Regions from separate parts of the Paenibacillus sp. FSL L8-0644 genome, predicted to be linked through region 2. Evidence: riboswitches for the same ligand, from Rfam matches in the RefSeq annotation. Region 2 holds a riboswitch; the other holds the start of a gene.
What was found. Region 2 has a riboswitch for S-adenosylmethionine ahead of metA (homoserine O-acetyltransferase MetA). Riboswitches for the same ligand answer to the same signal wherever they lie in the genome.
Positions count from the first base shown of each region.

Region 1: linked by a shared signal. The riboswitch ahead of NSS94_RS19930 (methionine ABC transporter ATP-binding protein) and the one ahead of metA (homoserine O-acetyltransferase MetA) in region 2 are both predicted to bind S-adenosylmethionine.

Region 1 is NZ_JBBOYN010000001.1:4,379,987-4,388,868, forward strand. Features, by position in the region: gene NSS94_RS19905 (YuzB family protein) at 3-260, opposite strand; gene NSS94_RS19910 (NifU family protein) at 348-593, shown strand; gene NSS94_RS19915 (SDR family oxidoreductase) at 685-1,449, opposite strand; gene NSS94_RS19920 (MetQ/NlpA family ABC transporter substrate-binding protein) at 1,592-2,434, opposite strand; gene NSS94_RS19925 (methionine ABC transporter permease) at 2,509-3,177, opposite strand; gene NSS94_RS19930 (methionine ABC transporter ATP-binding protein) at 3,174-4,196, opposite strand; SAM riboswitch class I at 4,333-4,472, opposite strand; gene NSS94_RS19935 (Cthe_2314 family HEPN domain-containing protein) at 4,598-5,323, opposite strand; gene NSS94_RS19940 (UbiD family decarboxylase) at 5,375-7,141, opposite strand; gene NSS94_RS19945 (COX15/CtaA family protein) at 7,272-8,201, opposite strand; gene NSS94_RS19950 (thioredoxin family protein) at 8,421-8,765, opposite strand.
Region 2 is NZ_JBBOYN010000001.1:1,754,228-1,763,109, forward strand. Features, by position in the region: partial or broken gene NSS94_RS07920 (RluA family pseudouridine synthase) at 1-521, shown strand, start outside; gene NSS94_RS07925 (arsenate reductase family protein) at 534-899, shown strand; gene NSS94_RS07930 (5'-3' exonuclease) at 972-1,868, shown strand; gene NSS94_RS07935 (ROK family protein) at 2,091-2,969, shown strand; gene NSS94_RS07940 (HRDC domain-containing protein) at 3,136-4,143, shown strand; gene corA (magnesium/cobalt transporter CorA) at 4,304-5,239, opposite strand; SAM riboswitch class I at 5,792-5,917, shown strand; gene metA (homoserine O-acetyltransferase MetA) at 6,036-6,953, shown strand; gene NSS94_RS07955 (PLP-dependent transferase) at 7,079-8,263, shown strand; gene NSS94_RS07960 (aminotransferase class I/II-fold pyridoxal phosphate-dependent enzyme) at 8,260-8,882, shown strand, end outside.

The sequences.
Region 1 (8,882 bases), 2.6 Mb from region 2:
TTTCAATCCAAGTCTAGGTTATCCCATGCTTCAGCTTCCTTAATTTTGTTCATAATCACTTCGTACAGAAGCTCTGCTGAATCTGCGGATACAATCTCACCATTGACCATCGCATAGGGTTCCGCGTTACACTGACCGCAATTGCTTAGGCAGCCGTATTCAATCACATCATAATCTGGATTCTGTTCCAGCTTGGACATGATTTCATCAGTGCCCCAATGCATATTACTGGTGCAAAACTCAATAATAGTTCTTAACATTTTTTCACCTGCTTTGGATGACGGGCATTTTAATTTGGCCCGCTTTGTAATATAATAATAAAGGTATAGGAAAGGAGTTGAATTCTAATGAGCGAAACACAAAGCGTTCAAATGTATGATGAAGTAGCAGATGTACTGGATAAGCTCCGTCCGTTCCTGCAACGCGATGGCGGCGACGTTGAGCTGGTTGACGTAGAAGACGGCATCGTTAAGCTGAAGCTGGTAGGCGCTTGCGGCAGTTGCCCAAGTTCCACAATCACGCTGAAAGCAGGGATTGAACGCGCTCTTCTCGAAGAAGTCGACGGCGTCCAAGAAGTGGTACAAGTATTCTAATGCTTGATGCATAAGATCATGAGAGTCTTGACTTCGGTAACGAAGCTCAAGACTCTTTTTTGTGTTACAGCGTCTGAGGGATCACTCAAGCTTATATGGTTGGCCGAATGGGGTCCAATCCTCCCGATACATCCATAATATTGCCTGTTATAAAATCCGAATGCTCCTCACACAAATAGGCGATCACTCGCGCAATGTCCTCTCCGCTCCCCGGACGCCCACGCGGTGTCTCTTTATCCTGCATGCCGATGACATCGGCGATTGACATTTCCTTATTTGCTCCTCGAATATCCCCTGGACAGATCATATTGACCGTGATGCCATAAGGAGCCTCCTCCACAGCCAGTGACTTCGTAAAAGATACCAGCCCCACCTTGGCGGCTGCGTAGACGGCGCGATGCGGCCAAGCCCTCGCTTCTCCAGCATGACCAAAGCCAAAATGAATAATACGTCCCCATTGCTGGCTACGCATGTGAGGCAATACCAAATGATCCAGCAACATGGTACCGACCAGATTCCCTTGTATCATGGTATGAATCTCAGCTACACTGTAATCCGCAAACAGGCGGCGTTCCCGGATGAACGGTCCAGCATTGTTCACCATAATATCGACTCCGCCTAGCCGATCCTGGACTTCACCAATCAGCCTCGTGATATCTTTCTGAACAGTGATATCCCCTTGTAAAGACAGGCAGCGTACTCCCTTAGACTCAATCACCCGCTTAAGCGCTTCGGCTTCTGCTTGGCTATGCACATAATTCAGCGCAATATTACAGCCTTCATTCGCCAGACGCAGAGCGGTCGTTTTACCTAAACCTTTGGCACTACCCGTTATGAATGCGACTTTATCTCTCAACAATTTTCCTCCTGTTCACAGAGAACGGTCACCCCCAAGTATAAAATATTTAAGCTTCCCCTACAACTCTATCCAAAAGAAACCCCAGTCCTCTTGTTCAAGAGAATCTGGGGTTTGCGTGCAATGTGTTCTCGTTCCCTACTTAAAATGCCGGGATAATTGCGCCTTGGTATTTATCTTCAATGAATTTTTTAGTTTCTGGGGATTGCAAAGCTTTAAGCAGCTTCTGAATCGCTTCAGAATCTTTATTATCAGGACGAGCTACCAGAACGTTAGCATATGGAGAATCTTTATCTTCCAGTGCCAGTGCATCCTTCGTCGGGTTCAGCTTAGCTTCCAGAGCGTAGTTCGTGTTGATCAACGCAATGTCCACTTCAGGCAACTGACGTGGCAGCATAGCCGCTTCCAGCTCCTTGAATTTCAGGTTTTTCTTGTTTTCAGTAATATCTTTTACCGTAGCTTCAATGTTGCTTGCGTCTTTCAGCTTGATCAGACCTTGTTTTTCCAACAACAACAATGCACGGCCTCCGTTTGTTGCATCGTTCGGAATGGCTACCGTTGCGCCATCTGGGAGTTCATCAAGCTTTTTATATTTTTGGGAGTAGATGCCGAAAGGCTCCAGGTGAACCGCGCCCACAGAAACCAAATTCATTTTGCGCTCTTTGTTCATAACATTCAAGTAAGGTACATGTTGATAGAAGTTAGCATCCAACTGCTTGTCAAACAATTGAACGTTCGGCTGTACATAGTCGTTAAACTGAACGACTTGAAGACGAACCCCTTCTTTTTCCAACTGAGGTTTGATTGCTTCCAAAATTTCCGCATGCGGCACAGGAGAAGCTCCAACTTTCAGCTCCACTTCACGTGGTGATCCGCCTGTATTTTCGGCCGCATTATTTGTATCCGATGTTGTGCTCTTTGTGCCGCAAGCAGCCAGCACCGCAATTAATGTCAAGCTTAATACAGCCAATACCCATTTCTTCATGTTATTACCCCTCCAATAATTTGTAATATTCAGGAGCAGACGTCCTGATCAATAAGGATATCTATATGTTTTCCCTATTTTCGAGTATAATGCCGCACGAGACGGTCTCCCGCCATTTGCAGCAATTGAACCAATACGACCATCAGCACGACCGCAACGATCATTACAGCCGTTTCATAACGATAATAGCCGTAGTTGATAGCCAGTGTACCCAGTCCACCGCCCCCGATCATCCCGGACATTGCCGTGTAGGATACGAGTGTAACGACGGTAATGGTTAATGCGGCTAGCAGTCCCGGAAGTGCCTCACGTAACAGCACACGCCGGATAATTTGTCCTGTCGAGGCCCCCATTGCTTGTGCGGCTTCAATGACACCCTTGTCCACTTCACGCAGAGACGTTTCGACAAGACGTGCGAAGAATGGGGCAGCCCCGATAACCAATGGTGGGATGGTTCCCAACACCCCGGTCGAGGTACCTACCAGCGATCGTGTAAAAGGAATAAGTGCAACGATCAAAATGATAAATGGCACGGAACGTAAAATGTTAACGATGAATGATAATACAATGTATATCACCTTCATCAGAGTCAACGAGGAGCGGCTCGCCAGAAACAATAATATGCCGAGCGGCAAACCAATAATGAGGGTGAACAATGCGGATGCACCGAGCATCTGAAGGGTTTCCATAGTAGAATTCCCTAGCTCTTCCCAACTCACTTGTGAAAAATCAAGTTCGCTCATTGTCCGATCACCTCCACATCAAGTCCTTGCCCAGACACTTCGCGCAGCGTATGCTCTATATCCTCATGATTTCCTTCAAAACGAACGATTAGCTGACCATAGGGTACATTTTTAATCGTAGATATGGTTCCCTGCAAGATCGCAAAATCAACCCCAGTGCTTCGAGCCGTACGCGACAGAATCGCATCATATGTTTTGCTGCCCAAAAAGGAGATACGCACCACCTGTGCCGACTCGCCCTCACCTGCTGCCGCAATCGCTGCTTGCAACTCCTCGGGATGTTCTGACTCCCGCTGGATAAAGTCCTTGGTTACCTGGTGCTGTGGCTTCAAAAATACTTCCGCCACCGGACCTTGCTCCACGATGTCACCCTGATGAATGACGCCAACTTTATCACAGATGCTTTGAATGACATGCATTTCATGTGTAATCAGCACGATGGTTAAATTAAATCGCTGATTAATATCCAGCAGCAATTTCAGGATAGACCCCGTCGTCTGCGGATCAAGCGCAGAAGTCGCTTCGTCACACAGCAATACATGAGGATCACTAGCCAACGCCCGCGCAATTCCTACCCGCTGTTTCTGTCCACCTGAGAGCTGTGACGGATATTTTCCACTGTGCTCTTCGAGACCCACCAGTTCCAGCAGTTCACGGACCTTCTGGTCCAACTTCTGCTTGGGCGTGTTTACCAGCCGCAACGGAAATGCAATATTGTCATATACCGTCGCCGAAGACAACAAATTAAAATGCTGAAAAATCATTCCGATTTTTCGGCGCTGCATTTGTAACTGGGATTGACTCACAGTAGTGAGGTTTACCCCGTCTACCCATACTTCACCTGAAGTAGGGCGTTCCAATAAATTAATACAGCGGATCAATGTACTTTTCCCTGCCCCGGAGTGACCAATCACTCCGAATATTTCTCCACGCTTTATAGAAAGATTCAACCCAGACAGCGCATTTACGCGTCGGTTGCCTTTGCCATAATGCTTGGTTAACTGCTTAAGCTCTATCAACGTGCTGCGACCCCCTTCACTTCTTCCTTACCCTTTTTACCAGTTGTCATCTCTCAGGATTGTATAAAATCGCTATTTATTTATACAAAAAAGAGCCCCTTTCACAGAATGAAAAGGGCCCCACCTTGCGATCCTTTTCTCATCTGCCAAAATCGCTATAACTCTAGCGGTTTTGTAGGAATTAGCACCATCATGTTCCCTCCCAGTGTATTACACCGGGAAAAAACGGGTTGCCGGGCTTCATCGGGCCAGTCCCTCCACCTCTCTGGATAAGAAAAATATGTTAAACTCCAGCTTTAGCTGTCCGTTAAGTTTATATAAAAAAACATAATTCAAGCATTTTTCTGAAACTAGGTTTCAGTATAGATAGTTTACATTGCTTTGTCAAAGGATATTTTCTATCATATTTTTGGGCGTACTGCCCGGTTCTTCCATTGTTTCGCAGTATAAGTAAAGGCGATTGACAACGACCGACACACCATTTCCAAGCCCTGCTGCAAATCTTCCAAATGGTGATCAAGGTCCTCCAGTTGGATTTTTCCATACAAAGCTCGGTGTCGTTGCCAGAGATCATCCTGCATTTCTGTATTCATATAGTGTATCTCCGTATTTCGCCGCTTACGCAGCCGATTGATCGCATCGTTGTATGTATCCTTGATATCATATAAATTATCGGTCAATACAGGATGCATTTTGAGATACTTGAGCTGCCGCAACACGGTAAAATACGAATAATGCGCCTTATACTGTCCTGTTTTTAAATCATACAGATCATTCAGCCAGTTGCCCAGCTTATCCAGAATGGAAAATACCCTCACAAACCCATCTTTATAAAAGAAAACATACAATGCATAGTCGGATTTTTCATCCTCACTCATATCTTCAGCATATCCGGCTTTCACTTTCATACGGAAAAAGGCGGCAGCATGATGGCTCTGCTCCAGTTCATCCAGAGATGACATTAGACCGCGTGTCAAAATATCCGCCTTCCGAAAATCGTGGGTCGGATCTCCACCAGCCTGAATTTGCCGTTCCAGCAGGTTCAACATATCTGACATGCTATTCATGGCATCTAGCAGGATGCCCTTGTTCACACGCGGCGGCTCACCCAGTAGCTTGCGTATCATGCTTACGCCTCCTTATAAATATAAAATCCGGCTGTAGGTTTAATTAGGGCGTCAAGCGAAATAACTTGTCCATCGTTGATCTACAAGCTTAACAATATCCCCACGCGGTAACACCTCATCCGGATACCCCGGCTTCATACGCGCATCCACTACAATCGGCAGCTTATAGTTCAGATGATGCAAACGCACTTCGCTGTCCGCGTACATATCCGTAGCCGGGTTAAAGCGAGTGAATACCGTCCACAGGAACGAGGCTTGAGAGCGAACGACTTCCTTGGCATCGTCCACAATGAAAACGAGCGGCCACTCTTGCTCACCCGCAGCTAATCGCTCCAATACACGCGCAGCGAGTTCAGGCTCCTGCTCAAAGGAAGAGCCGGACACAACGAGGCACCCTCCGCAATAGGGCTCAATTTCACGAATGCCCGGCAGATCGCCTCCCTCATAAGCACGAGGCAATTCACGTACAGGCTCACCTATTCCCATCAGGATCGCCTTACTGCCATGATTCAGCTTGCGGCCTGTGTAATCGAGTGTATCGTGTGACGTGTGATTGAAAATAAATAAATCCCTTGCTGGATTAAATCGCTCCAGAATGGTTTCTAACAGCAGGTTAAAGTCAGATAAATCAATGACTCGATCTGTCAGCATCAGGAACTTGGTCAATGACAATTGACCTTGACCCAAAATGGTAAAACCGGATACAAGCGCTTCACGGGAGTAGCTTTCACGTACGACTGCCGCTGCCAGCGCATGTACGCCCGTTTCCGCATACGCCCACAGGGACTTGACGGAAGGCATCACAAGCGGATAGGCAGGCGACAGCAGACGTTGCAAAAACTCACCGAGGTAGTAGTCTTCTTGCCGAGGCTTACCTACAATGGTTGCCGGATAAATGGCATCCTTGCGGTGATGCATATGTTTGACATGAAATACAGGGAAATCATGCTGTAATGAATAATATCCAAAATGATCGCCAAACGGGCCTTCCGGACGGCGTTCATGAGGTGGCACATAACCGCTGATTGCAAATTCTGCTTCTGCTGGAATCCGATGACCCCCAAGCGGGTCCTCTGTCATGGGCAGCTTGCCTCCCATAATAAGCGAAGCCAGCAACAGCTCAGGCAAGTTTTCCGGTGCTGGAGCAATGGCAGACGCAATCAGAGCAGGCGGGCCACCGATGATAATCGTCGTAGGCAACGGCTCATTACGCAGCTCCGCTTCATGATAATGGAAACCGCCGCCTTTATGAATTTGCCAGTGAATGCCCGTCGTCTGATCATCATAAATCTGAATGCGGTACATCCCCAGATTATGATCCTTGGGCTGACCTGGCTTCTCGGTATACACGAGTGGAAGGGTAATAAACGGTCCTCCATCCTCATGCCAACTGGTCACTTTAGGCAGTGGTGCCAGCGGAGCCTCTGTACGGCGAACTCCCAATACAGGAGCCTCGCTATGAGATACTGTTTTTAGGCCTACTTTTAGCATGTCCTTAATCAGGCCACGTTCATTCCACAATGCTTTGGGTGTAGGTGGAAACAATGTTTTGGTTGCTCCTACAATCGCATCCATCAGTTGCTCTGGGCGCGGGCCAAAAGCCATGTCCACACGGCGATTCGTGCCAAACAGATTACTGGCTACAGGAAACGGAGTTCCTTTTACATTCGTGAACAGCAGTGCCGGCCCTTCTTCCTCAATGACTCTTCGATGAATCTCAGCCAGCTCCAAGTAAGGATCGACAGGTGCCTCTATAATTTTAAGATGATTTTCTTTACGCAGTGCTTCAATAAATTGGCGCAAATTCTGGTAGATCAACTGGACGATTCCTCCTAAGCAAATCAAGCCCTCGAGAAACTCGTGGGCCTGGTTTGTTTCTTATATGCTATTATACGTGTTTAAACGCCACTTGGGCAAAAAATCCGCTTCACTATGATCTATGAAATGCTTAGGTACGTTGTGCTTGGGTCGGAACAAGCTTGCGATCCGGTGACAATTGCCATACACGATAGCTCAGATAAGCCAAGATGGAGAACAACGATGCAATCACCAGCATATGCCCCAGCACGATAAACATGTAGATTTCAGGTCTGTTGACGTACAGCAAGATAATTCCAATCACCACTTGAAGCAGGATTAACAAGACCGATACAACACCCAATATACGGATGTCCCGGTGATTCGGGTGATAACGGTATGCGTAGTGACCCACAGCCAAGATAATGACGAACAGCAGACCGGCTGAAATCTGATGAAGCAACAGTGGAGATATGAAGCCTCCAATATTTACAACCTTCTGGATGACCGAGTGACTAAGCAACGCCCCTGAATAGACAGCAATATAGGTATAGATCGTCGATAGCCATATAAAATTACGAAAGCCCCGACTGACAGGCCCAGGAATCAGACGCGGAGTGTGGCGTGAGTCCGCATGCTCCTGCCAGGCCCCCAGCGTCATCATAGTCGCACTGGCAAAAGCGATAAGCGCAAAGCCAAAATGCAGTCCCATGACCGCAGCTGATTGGGAGAATATGACAGCCAACGCCCCCATTGCACCTTGTATGATCACAAACAAGAGCGTGAGCAGCGAGAATAGCTGTAAATCCTTTCGATGCTTCATAAACAGCAAAAAGCCAACAAATGAGGCGATAGAAAGAATCCCGGCCATGGCACTGACGGAGCGGTGAGAGAACTCAATAAGGGATGCGATCGTATGTGCCGGAACCAGCTTACCATTGCATAGCGGGAATTCCCGGCCACAGCCCAGACCCGAATCCGTCCGCGTCACAACACCTCCACCGAAGGTAGCCAAAAACATGACAATACATGTTACGAGTGCCAGCCATTTTAATATTCTAATTTTGTTATTCAAATTCACCCGTATCCTTCCAAATATAATATTTATTCACTTTATATGTTGTGAAATGATCACTTATAGTAATTATAACTGATATATCGTTCCTTGACATACGAGCTTTGTTGACAAAATGTGAACGTGTTCGTGAGAAAGCCGCCCCCTTGAAAGGAAGCGGCTTTCTGAATGTCTTGATGTTTAAAATTCAATTTGGAACCTTCATGTATGCATGTACAGCATTCATTATTTTGCCAAGCTCGTATGGACTTCAACAGCCCGATCCAAAAATTGCTCAATCTCCTCGCGGGATTTGCGCAGTCTGTTCACCAGACGTACCAGTTCTCGCCCTTCACTGTAAGCGATAAAGCTAGGAATCCCCAATACATTCTGCTCTTGACTGACGCTTTCGGCCTGTTCTACATCAATCTCAATTAATGTAAGCTTATCTGCATATTGTTGTTCCACATCAGGCATGAACGGATCAATGAAATGACAATCCCCACACCAGTCCGCCTTAAATACAGCCACCGTTACGCCCGGAGTGGATATTGCCTTATTAAAGTCTTCATGAGAGACGATTTTTTGCATGGATGATTCCTCCTTAAATTCTTTTTATACTGAAAAGATTGCACTTTCTATTGTAACGCCAAGTGAAGCTTTTGCACACTCCCCCATTCTGCTCACATGCCGATTGGAAGCCCTCTC
Region 2 (8,882 bases):
TGCTGGTCGTAGCCAAAAATCCATATGTACACCAGCATATTTCTGAACAGATGATTGCGGGAACGGTGGATAAGCGCTATACGGCTCTGGTGCATGGGCGCCCTGAGCTGCAGGAAGGTAAGGTAGACGGACCGATTGACCGCAACCCGGATGATCCGCATTTGCGTATGGTGACTCCGGATGGTTATCCTGCCCTTACGCTGTATAAGCTGGAGGAAGTGTGGAACGGGGGAAGCCGTATCGGACTAAAGTTGGAATCCGGGCGTACGCACCAAATTCGAGTGCATATGACTTATATCGGCTGCCCGTTGATCGGAGATAAAATGTACCGGATTACACCTGATGATGCTGCGCAACGTGAGCGATATGATCAGCTTGATGTCAGGATGCCTCGACAAGCCTTACATGCTTCAGAGCTGTCCTTGGAGCATCCTGTAACCGGGGAGCGGCTGACGTTCTATGCTCCTCTACCTGACGATATGGCTGAAATGCAGGAGCTTTTAAGAGAAAACCAAATGGAGGTTAAACTAGCGATGAGCCAACTGAAAGTATATCAGTATTCTAAATGCAGTACCTGCCGTAATGCAGTGAAATGGCTGCAAAACAAGGGGCATGAGACGGAACTGATTCCTATTTTTGAACAGCCGCCCGGCCCGGAGGAATTGGAAGAATTGATTCGCAAAAGCGGGCTGGAGCTGAAAAAGTTTTTCAATACTAGCGGTGAGGTGTACAAAGAGTTAAAGCTGAAAGATAAGCTGGGAGACATGAGCCGTGAAGAGCAAATTTCGCTTTTATCCTCAAATGGAAGATTAATCAAACGCCCGATTGTAACCGACGGTAACAAAGTAACGGTAGGGTTCAAAGAGGAAACATTTGAGGGCACATGGGGAGCTCAATAACGCCCAATTTACCCCCACGATATGTTATACTGTGGGGGTTAAATATTATGATGAATGGGAGCAATACAATCTGTGACACAACGCAATGAACAATCCGTAATGCTGGTTGACGGCATGGCCCTGCTATTTCGCGCTTATTATGCAACCGCCGCAAACGGTTATATCCGTCGTACAAAAGCTGGGGTGCCAACGAACGCCATCTATGGTTTTATTCGATATTTTTGGGATGCAGTCCAAACCTTTAACCCTACTCATGTTATTTGCTGCTGGGACATGGGCGGAACAACATTCCGTGGGGAACATTTTGCTGCGTATAAAGGAAACCGAGCCGACGCACCCGATGATTTGATTCCCCAATTTACATTGATTCGTGAAGTGACGGACAGCCTCGGCATTCCCAACATTGGAGCGGAAGGCTTTGAAGCCGATGATTGTATCGGTACGCTTGCACGCCATTATTCGCAAAATGAGGACATGGATGTAATGATTCTCTCGGGAGATCATGATTTACTTCAATTAGTGGATGATCGGACACGGGTCATTATTATGAAAAAAGGCCACGGCAATTATATGGTATATACCCCGGAGACCCTGCTGACTGAAAAAGGACTTAAGCCACGCCAAGTGGTGGATCTTAAAGGCCTGATGGGGGATGCAAGCGATAATTATCCAGGAGTACGAGGTATTGGTGAGAAAACGGCACTCAAGCTGGTGCAGGAATACGACTCTATTGAGGGCATTCTGGAGAATCTGGATCAATTAACACCATCGGTCCGCAAAAAAATTGAGAGTGATTTGGATATGCTGCATCTTTCACGCAAACTCGCTGAAATTCACTGTGGTGTACCTGTAGCATGTGCTTTGGATAGTTGTCTGCTGACGTTGGATCACGTGCAAATTGTAGACAAGTTTGAGCAGCTTGAAATGAAAAGCTTGTGTACATTGATGGGTGTCGCAACCGGATCATAATGAAGCTATTAGGCTTGGTACGACAATTTAAGTAAAGTAAGTTATATAGGGATGCTGAGGCTGGATGCGTCAGTGTCCTTATTTGTATACCGTTATGTTAACGGAGTTATATCGTCTTGTGAAGGATTATATACAATTGCGATTAGGGGATTGACCTCAGGTACATTTCAGGTGAATATAGTGGAGAGAGAACCGGATTATCGAAAGGGGACAACAGCAACTATGACAGTATTGGGAGCAATTGAGGCAGGCGGTACCAAATTTGTATGTGGAATTGGCAACGAACGTGGAGAGGTACTGGAACGAGCGAGCTTTCCAACAACCACACCAGCAGAAACAATGGAGAATGTCATCGCATTTTTTGAAGGCAAGGGCATTGAAGCATTGGGCGTAGGATCGTTCGGGCCGATTGATCCTATCGAAGGTAGTGATACATATGGTTATATTACAACAACGCCAAAGCCACATTGGGGAAATTACAATCTGATTGGTAAACTGAAAGAGCATTTTGATGTGCCTATGGGGTTTGATACGGATGTGAATGGAGCAGCACTTGGTGAGTCTATTTGGGGTGCCGCCAAAGGATTGGACAACTGTCTGTATATCACGATAGGCACAGGCATCGGGGCAGGTGCTTTGGTTGGTGGAAAGCTGATACATGGATTATCTCACCCGGAAATGGGGCATATTCTGGTACGTCGTCACCCAGAAGATACTTACGAGGGGACATGTCCTTATCACGGAGATTGTTTGGAGGGTCTGGCAGCAGGTCCTGCGCTCGAAAAAAGATGGAAGGTTAAAGGACATGAGCTTTCTGTCGATCACCCGGCCTGGGAAATGGAAGCGTACTATCTGGCACAGGCTTTAATGAGCTATGTATTAATCCTGTCCCCGCAAAAAATTATTATGGGCGGGGGAGTAATGAAGCAAGACCAATTGTTCCCGCTCATTCGTACCAAACTACAAAAACTTTTGAACGGATACGTGCAGCATTCGAGTCTGACAACAGGTATTGAGCAATATATCGTATCTCCAGGATTGGGTGATAATGCTGGATTGTGCGGTGCTCTGGCATTGGCAAAGGAAAAACTGAATCATTAGAATTTAGGGTTGACGGCACTCCAAGGTACGGTTATTATATAGGCAACAGTATAGTACGGCTCAAAAAGGGAAGCACCTTTCTTGCGAATACGCAGGATAGGTGCTTTTTTTTGCGTTTTTGTGTTGTGCGGGACTGTCTTTCAACGATATGAGGGAGGAAGAAATCATGGAGATAGTATTTTTAAATCGCTTGTCCAAACGGAATGAACAGGGCTATGAGGACTTTGCTCAGGTATGGATTGGGCAGCATGAAGGGGAATGGAGTGCAGGCTGGAGCACACACCATGTCCCGGATGAAAGTATAGACGACCTTTGGTATGAGGGAAGCTTGTGGCAGGAATTACTGCATGTATACCGTCATGAGCTGGCGCTCAAAATGGCTGAGGGCTACAGGCCCCTAATCCATGGTGTATTTCATGAGCAAGAAGGATCATCAGGACGAGGACAAACGCTGCAAAAGCTGTATTGCTACAGTGATTTGTTTCCACGTGATGAAGTGTATGAGCAATTGACGATGTGGAGACGGCAAAAAGCAGCAACGGAACGAAAAGCACCTTATTTTATCGCTACGAATCGATTGCTTCGACTCATTAGCGTTTATCTTCCCCATACCGAAGAAGAACTGTTGGAGCTGCCTGGTATGGGTCAGGGTAAGGTGTCGCAATATGGGACGGAGCTATTGGCTATTACGACACAAAATGACCGCACCACGCCATTTCCGTTGAACTGGGTAGCAGAGACGCTGGAAGAAGAAGTTTTTTTGTCATGGTTATACAAGCAAAAAGAGAACCAGTACAGGCAGGAGCTGAACAAATTCAGCTTAACTAGAACGATTATTGAAGGCATTTCGGACGGTCTTTCACTGGAGCATATCGGAATGAAGACAGGTTTGCATCGTAGAGAGATGATTGAAGCTGTGGAGCATTTGGATAGAGATGGTATTGATATGGACAAGCTGATCCACAAGGAATTGGTGAATGTATCTGAGGCGGAGCAGGCAGCTATCTGGTCTGCTTATGAAGAGTTGGGGGATACGTTGCTCAAGCCCGTCATGCTGAAAGTGTATGGGGAAGAAAAGGCAACCGAAACAGGACTGGATCAGATTTATGAGCGTCTGCGTCTGATCCGTATACGGTTTCGTCATCAGCAGGTACCCGGCCGACATGTTGGATAATATAGAACTAGTTGGATAAAGCTGGGTATTAAAGTATATTCAGGGTCCAACATACTAAAAAGCAGCAGCCAGTTCCTCACAGGACACGGCTGCTGCTTTTTATGACCAAGCTTGAAAATAGAAAAAAGTATCCAATTTGATACTTTTTCCCCTTTTATTTTTAAACCCAGTCTTTCTTACGGAAAATACAGAACATACTGACGCCTAATGCCACCATAATACCAATGACGACAAAATAGCCATAACGTGTATGAAGCTCAGGCATATTATCGAAGTTCATCCCATATATTCCGGTAATGACCGTCAATGGCATAAATACGGTCGTAATTGCTGTAAACACACGCATAATTTCATTGGCACGGTTGGCGATACTGGATTGATAAGCTTCTCGAAGGTTACCCATCAAGTCGCGGTAAGTTTCGAAAGTCTCCGAAATTTTCACAGCATTTTCATAAATGTCGCTAAAATATTTTTGCAATTGATCGTCGATGAGCCGCAAATCCCGCTTGTTCAGGGTATTGATGACTTCTTTTTGCGGGCCCAACACTTTTTTCAGCCACAGAATCTCACTGCGTAAGCCGATGATTTCGTTCAAATGCGACTTTTTCGTATGCATTAGAATATCTTCTTCCAGCTTTTCAATGCGGACCTCAATCCGGTCACCAACCAGAAAATAGTTGTCAACAATTAAGTCGACCAACAGATACATAAAACGGTCAGGCTGGCTGACTTCTTGCTCCCACAGCATAGGCTTGAGGGTACGAAGCTCATTGATTTTCTGCTTGGTCACCGTAATGATAAAATGGCGGCCGAGAAAAATGTTCAAAGCTCGCAAAAATATTTCTTCATCATCAAAACGAATGCTATTTACAACGATAAAATAATGGCTTTCATAAATTTCAATCTTCGGACGCTGTTCTTCTTCACTCAAACAGTCTTCTACTGCAAGATCATGCATGGAAAATAAAGGCTGGAGCACTGCCAAATCATCGACATCGGCATCAATCCAATAAAAACCTTCTGCCGGTGCAGTAAGCGCCATTTCAATTTCTTCGACAGGGGTAAAAACCCCGTTGTTGACCAAACGGATTTTCATATACGTCACTCCTTATGCTCCGCCGTAACGGAAATACGTTTACCTTAAGCATAAGGAATGGACTCAGTTAGCCAGTTAGCCGGTGCGGGTAAGCGTGCACTCTCATCAAAAGCCGGAGGCTTTTGGAGCATGCAGAGCCTGGCGTCCCGTCTTTCGGCAAGCTGAAGTCATTCCTATGCTGTTGTTCAGGGATCGCCGCCTATTCGGACTCGGGTCGCCTTCCATTCCGGATTCACCTCTCAAATGTTCTTTTTTTAGATTGCCACAGTATCGCAGGAAACACTCAAGTCTGCACTACTGCTCCATATTTTTGCCTAATAGCACTTGTATAGTATAACGCTCGGCCTACGGCCTTTCAAGCGCAAAATCATGGGCAAAATCAACAGTAGTGGCAAGAGCTTCAGCGATAGGAGGGATATGATTTAACCTATGGAAAAGGTAGACAAAATGTGAATGCAGGTTACAAATTTGCAAGTCCCATCTTGACGAAGCCCAGCCGATGCATTAAAGTGAACAACAAGAACTTTGTGAACCCAAAATGAATATAGCGAAATCTTATCAAGAGCAGGTGGAGGGACTAGCCCGATGATACCCGGCAACCGGCGATTTTAATCGCACGGTGCTAATTCTTGCAGGACGCGCGCTTTGTACAAAGCGCGTTGCCCTGACAGATGAGAGAGGCGCATATGGATACAAATATGACCTTTCTCTAACCAGAGAAAGGTCTTTTTATTATATGCCCGGCATCTCAACAAGACGATTTTCGCAAAACTTACCGAACAAGGAGTGAGTTTACATGCCGATTAAAATCCCAGACACATTACCTGCTAAGGAAGTGCTGGAGGGCGAAAATATTTTCGTAATGGATGAAAGCTTGGCTTATCATCAGGATATTCGTCCGTTGCGTATCGCCATTTTGAATTTAATGCCTACAAAGGAAACGACGGAAACCCAACTGTTGCGCCTGGTCGGCAATACGCCGTTGCAAGTGGATGTCACGCTGGTGCATATGAAGTCTCATGTATCCAAAAATACATCGCAAGAATATTTGAACATGTTCTATAAAACGTTTGACGAGATCAAGAACAGTCGTTTTGACGGCATGGTCATTACAGGAGCCCCGGTTGAACAGCTTGAGTTTGAGGATGTGAACTACTGGGAGGAAATCCGGCAAATCTTTGAATGGACGAAAACGAATGTAACTTCGACCATGCATATCTGTTGGGCCTCACAGGCAGGCTTATACCATCATTTCGATGTCCCTAAATATGGGCTCGACTACAAATGCTTCGGTGTATTTCCACACACCGTGATTAAACCTAAAGTAAAATTGTTACGCGGCTTTGATGAACTGTTTTATGCTCCTCATTCCAGGCATACGGAGGTTCGTCGGGAAGATATTGATCATATCGCCGAATTAGAAGTTTTATCCGAATCCGAAGAAGCTGGAGTGTACCTCGTAGCCACGCTTGACGGTAAACAAATTTTTGTAACTGGGCATTCTGAATATGACCCGCTTTCACTGAAATGGGAATACGACCGCGATGTAGCCAAAGGAATGGATATTGAAGTCCCCAAAAATTATTTTCCTAATGATGATCCTGAGCGCACCCCCCCCTCAATTTGGCGGGCGCACGCCAATTTATTATTCTCGAATTGGCTGAACTATTATGTATACCAAGAAACACCTTATGATATCGGGCCCCAGATTTAAAAAAGGAGCATGTAGTTTACCTTTGTAGAGTATCACCTTGCAGTAGCGCAGCAGTATAGTCTTTGACATCCATTTTTGCAGGATTGGTTATAGCACCCACTATGGAAGTTAACAGGAGGATTCATATGAGTGAGAAACAGTGGAAAATCGAAAGTAGATTGGCACAAATCGGTTCAGTAGAAGAGCCAGTAACCGGGGCTGTTAATTACCCGATTTACCAATCTACGGCGTTCCGCCATCCCCGTCTGGGTCAAAGCACAGGATTTGATTACATTCGGACGATCAATCCCACGCGAAAGGTACTGGAAGAGGCTTCTGCTGCACTTGAATCGGGTGATGCAGGCTTTGCATGCAGCTCAGGTATGGCGGCGCTGCAAACGGTATTTGCATTGTTTGGACAGGGAGATCATCTCATAGTATCGCTGGATCTGTATGGCGGGACGTATCGTTTGCTGGAGCATATTTTGTCTAAATTTGGTGTGACAGCCAGTTATGTGGATACGAACGATCTTGAAGCGCTCGAACAGTCATGTCGACCGAATACCAAAGCTGTATTCATAGAAACGCCTACAAATCCGTTAATGATGATTACTGATATTCGAGCGGTGGCTAAATGGGCATCACAACATCAGTTGCTTACCATTGTAGATAATACGCTGCTAACGCCATATTTCCAGCGGCCATTGGAACTGGGCGCGGATATTGTGGTACATAGCGCAACCAAATATTTGGGCGGACACAACGATGTGCTGGCAGGGTTGATCGTAACCAAAGGCAAAGAGCTATCAGCTGAAATTGCATTCCTGCACAATTCCATAGGGGCAGTGCTTTCCCCAAGCGATTGCTACCAGTTAATGAAGGGCATGAAGACGTTAGCGCTGCGTATGGACCGACACGAGCATAATGCAACAGTGCTGTCTAACTATTTACTGACGCATCCGGCTGTGGCGGAAGTATTTTATCCAGCTCTAGAAGGCCATCCAGGTCGTGAGATTCAAAATAAACAATCCAGCGGAAATACGGGTATCTTTTCCTTTAAAGTAAAGGATGCTCGTTATGTGGAACCTTTGCTTCGTCACATTAAGCTCATTGCGTTTGCGGAAAGTCTCGGCGGTGTGGAATCGTTAATGACCTATCCCGCTGTGCAGACACATGCGGACATACCAGCAGAAATTCGGGATGCAGTCGGGGTAGATGACAGGCTGTTGCGTTTCTCCGTAGGCATTGAGCATACAGACGACCTAATTGAAGATTTACGTTCGGCGTTGGAAGCGGCACGTCAAGAAGTAGAAGGAGGAGAGCTGCAATGATAGAGGATGCGAGGAGGATCGGGCAGGATCTGAACAAAGAGCGGAAGTTCGCTACCAAGCTGCTGCATTTTGGCTCTGAAATTGACAGCGTTACGGGGGCATCGAGCGTCCCGATCTATCAAGCTTCTACCTTCCACCATCACGATATTTTTAATCCTCCACAGCATGACTATAGCCGTTCAGGTAATCCGACACGACAAGCTTTGGAGGATTATATCGCTTTATTAGAAGGCGGGGCGTGCGGTTTTGCCTTTGCATCAGGTATGGCGGCCATCTCTACTACATTTATGCTCTTGTCTGCTGGAGATCATGTCATTGTTTCCGAGGACGTATATGGAGGAACATATCGACTGCTGACCTCCATTTTGAAACGGATGAATATCGAAACGACCTTCGTCGACATGACGGACCTCAACCTTGTGAAAGATGCGTTGCAGGAGAATACAAGGGCTGTATATATGGAAACTCCGTCCAATCCGACACTCAAAATTACCGATGTGGCAGGAATAACTTCTTGGGCACAGGACAACGGGCTTTTAACGTTATTGGATAATACTTTTATGACACCTTATTATCAACGTCCGATTGAGCAGGGAGTTGATATTGTATTGCACAGTGC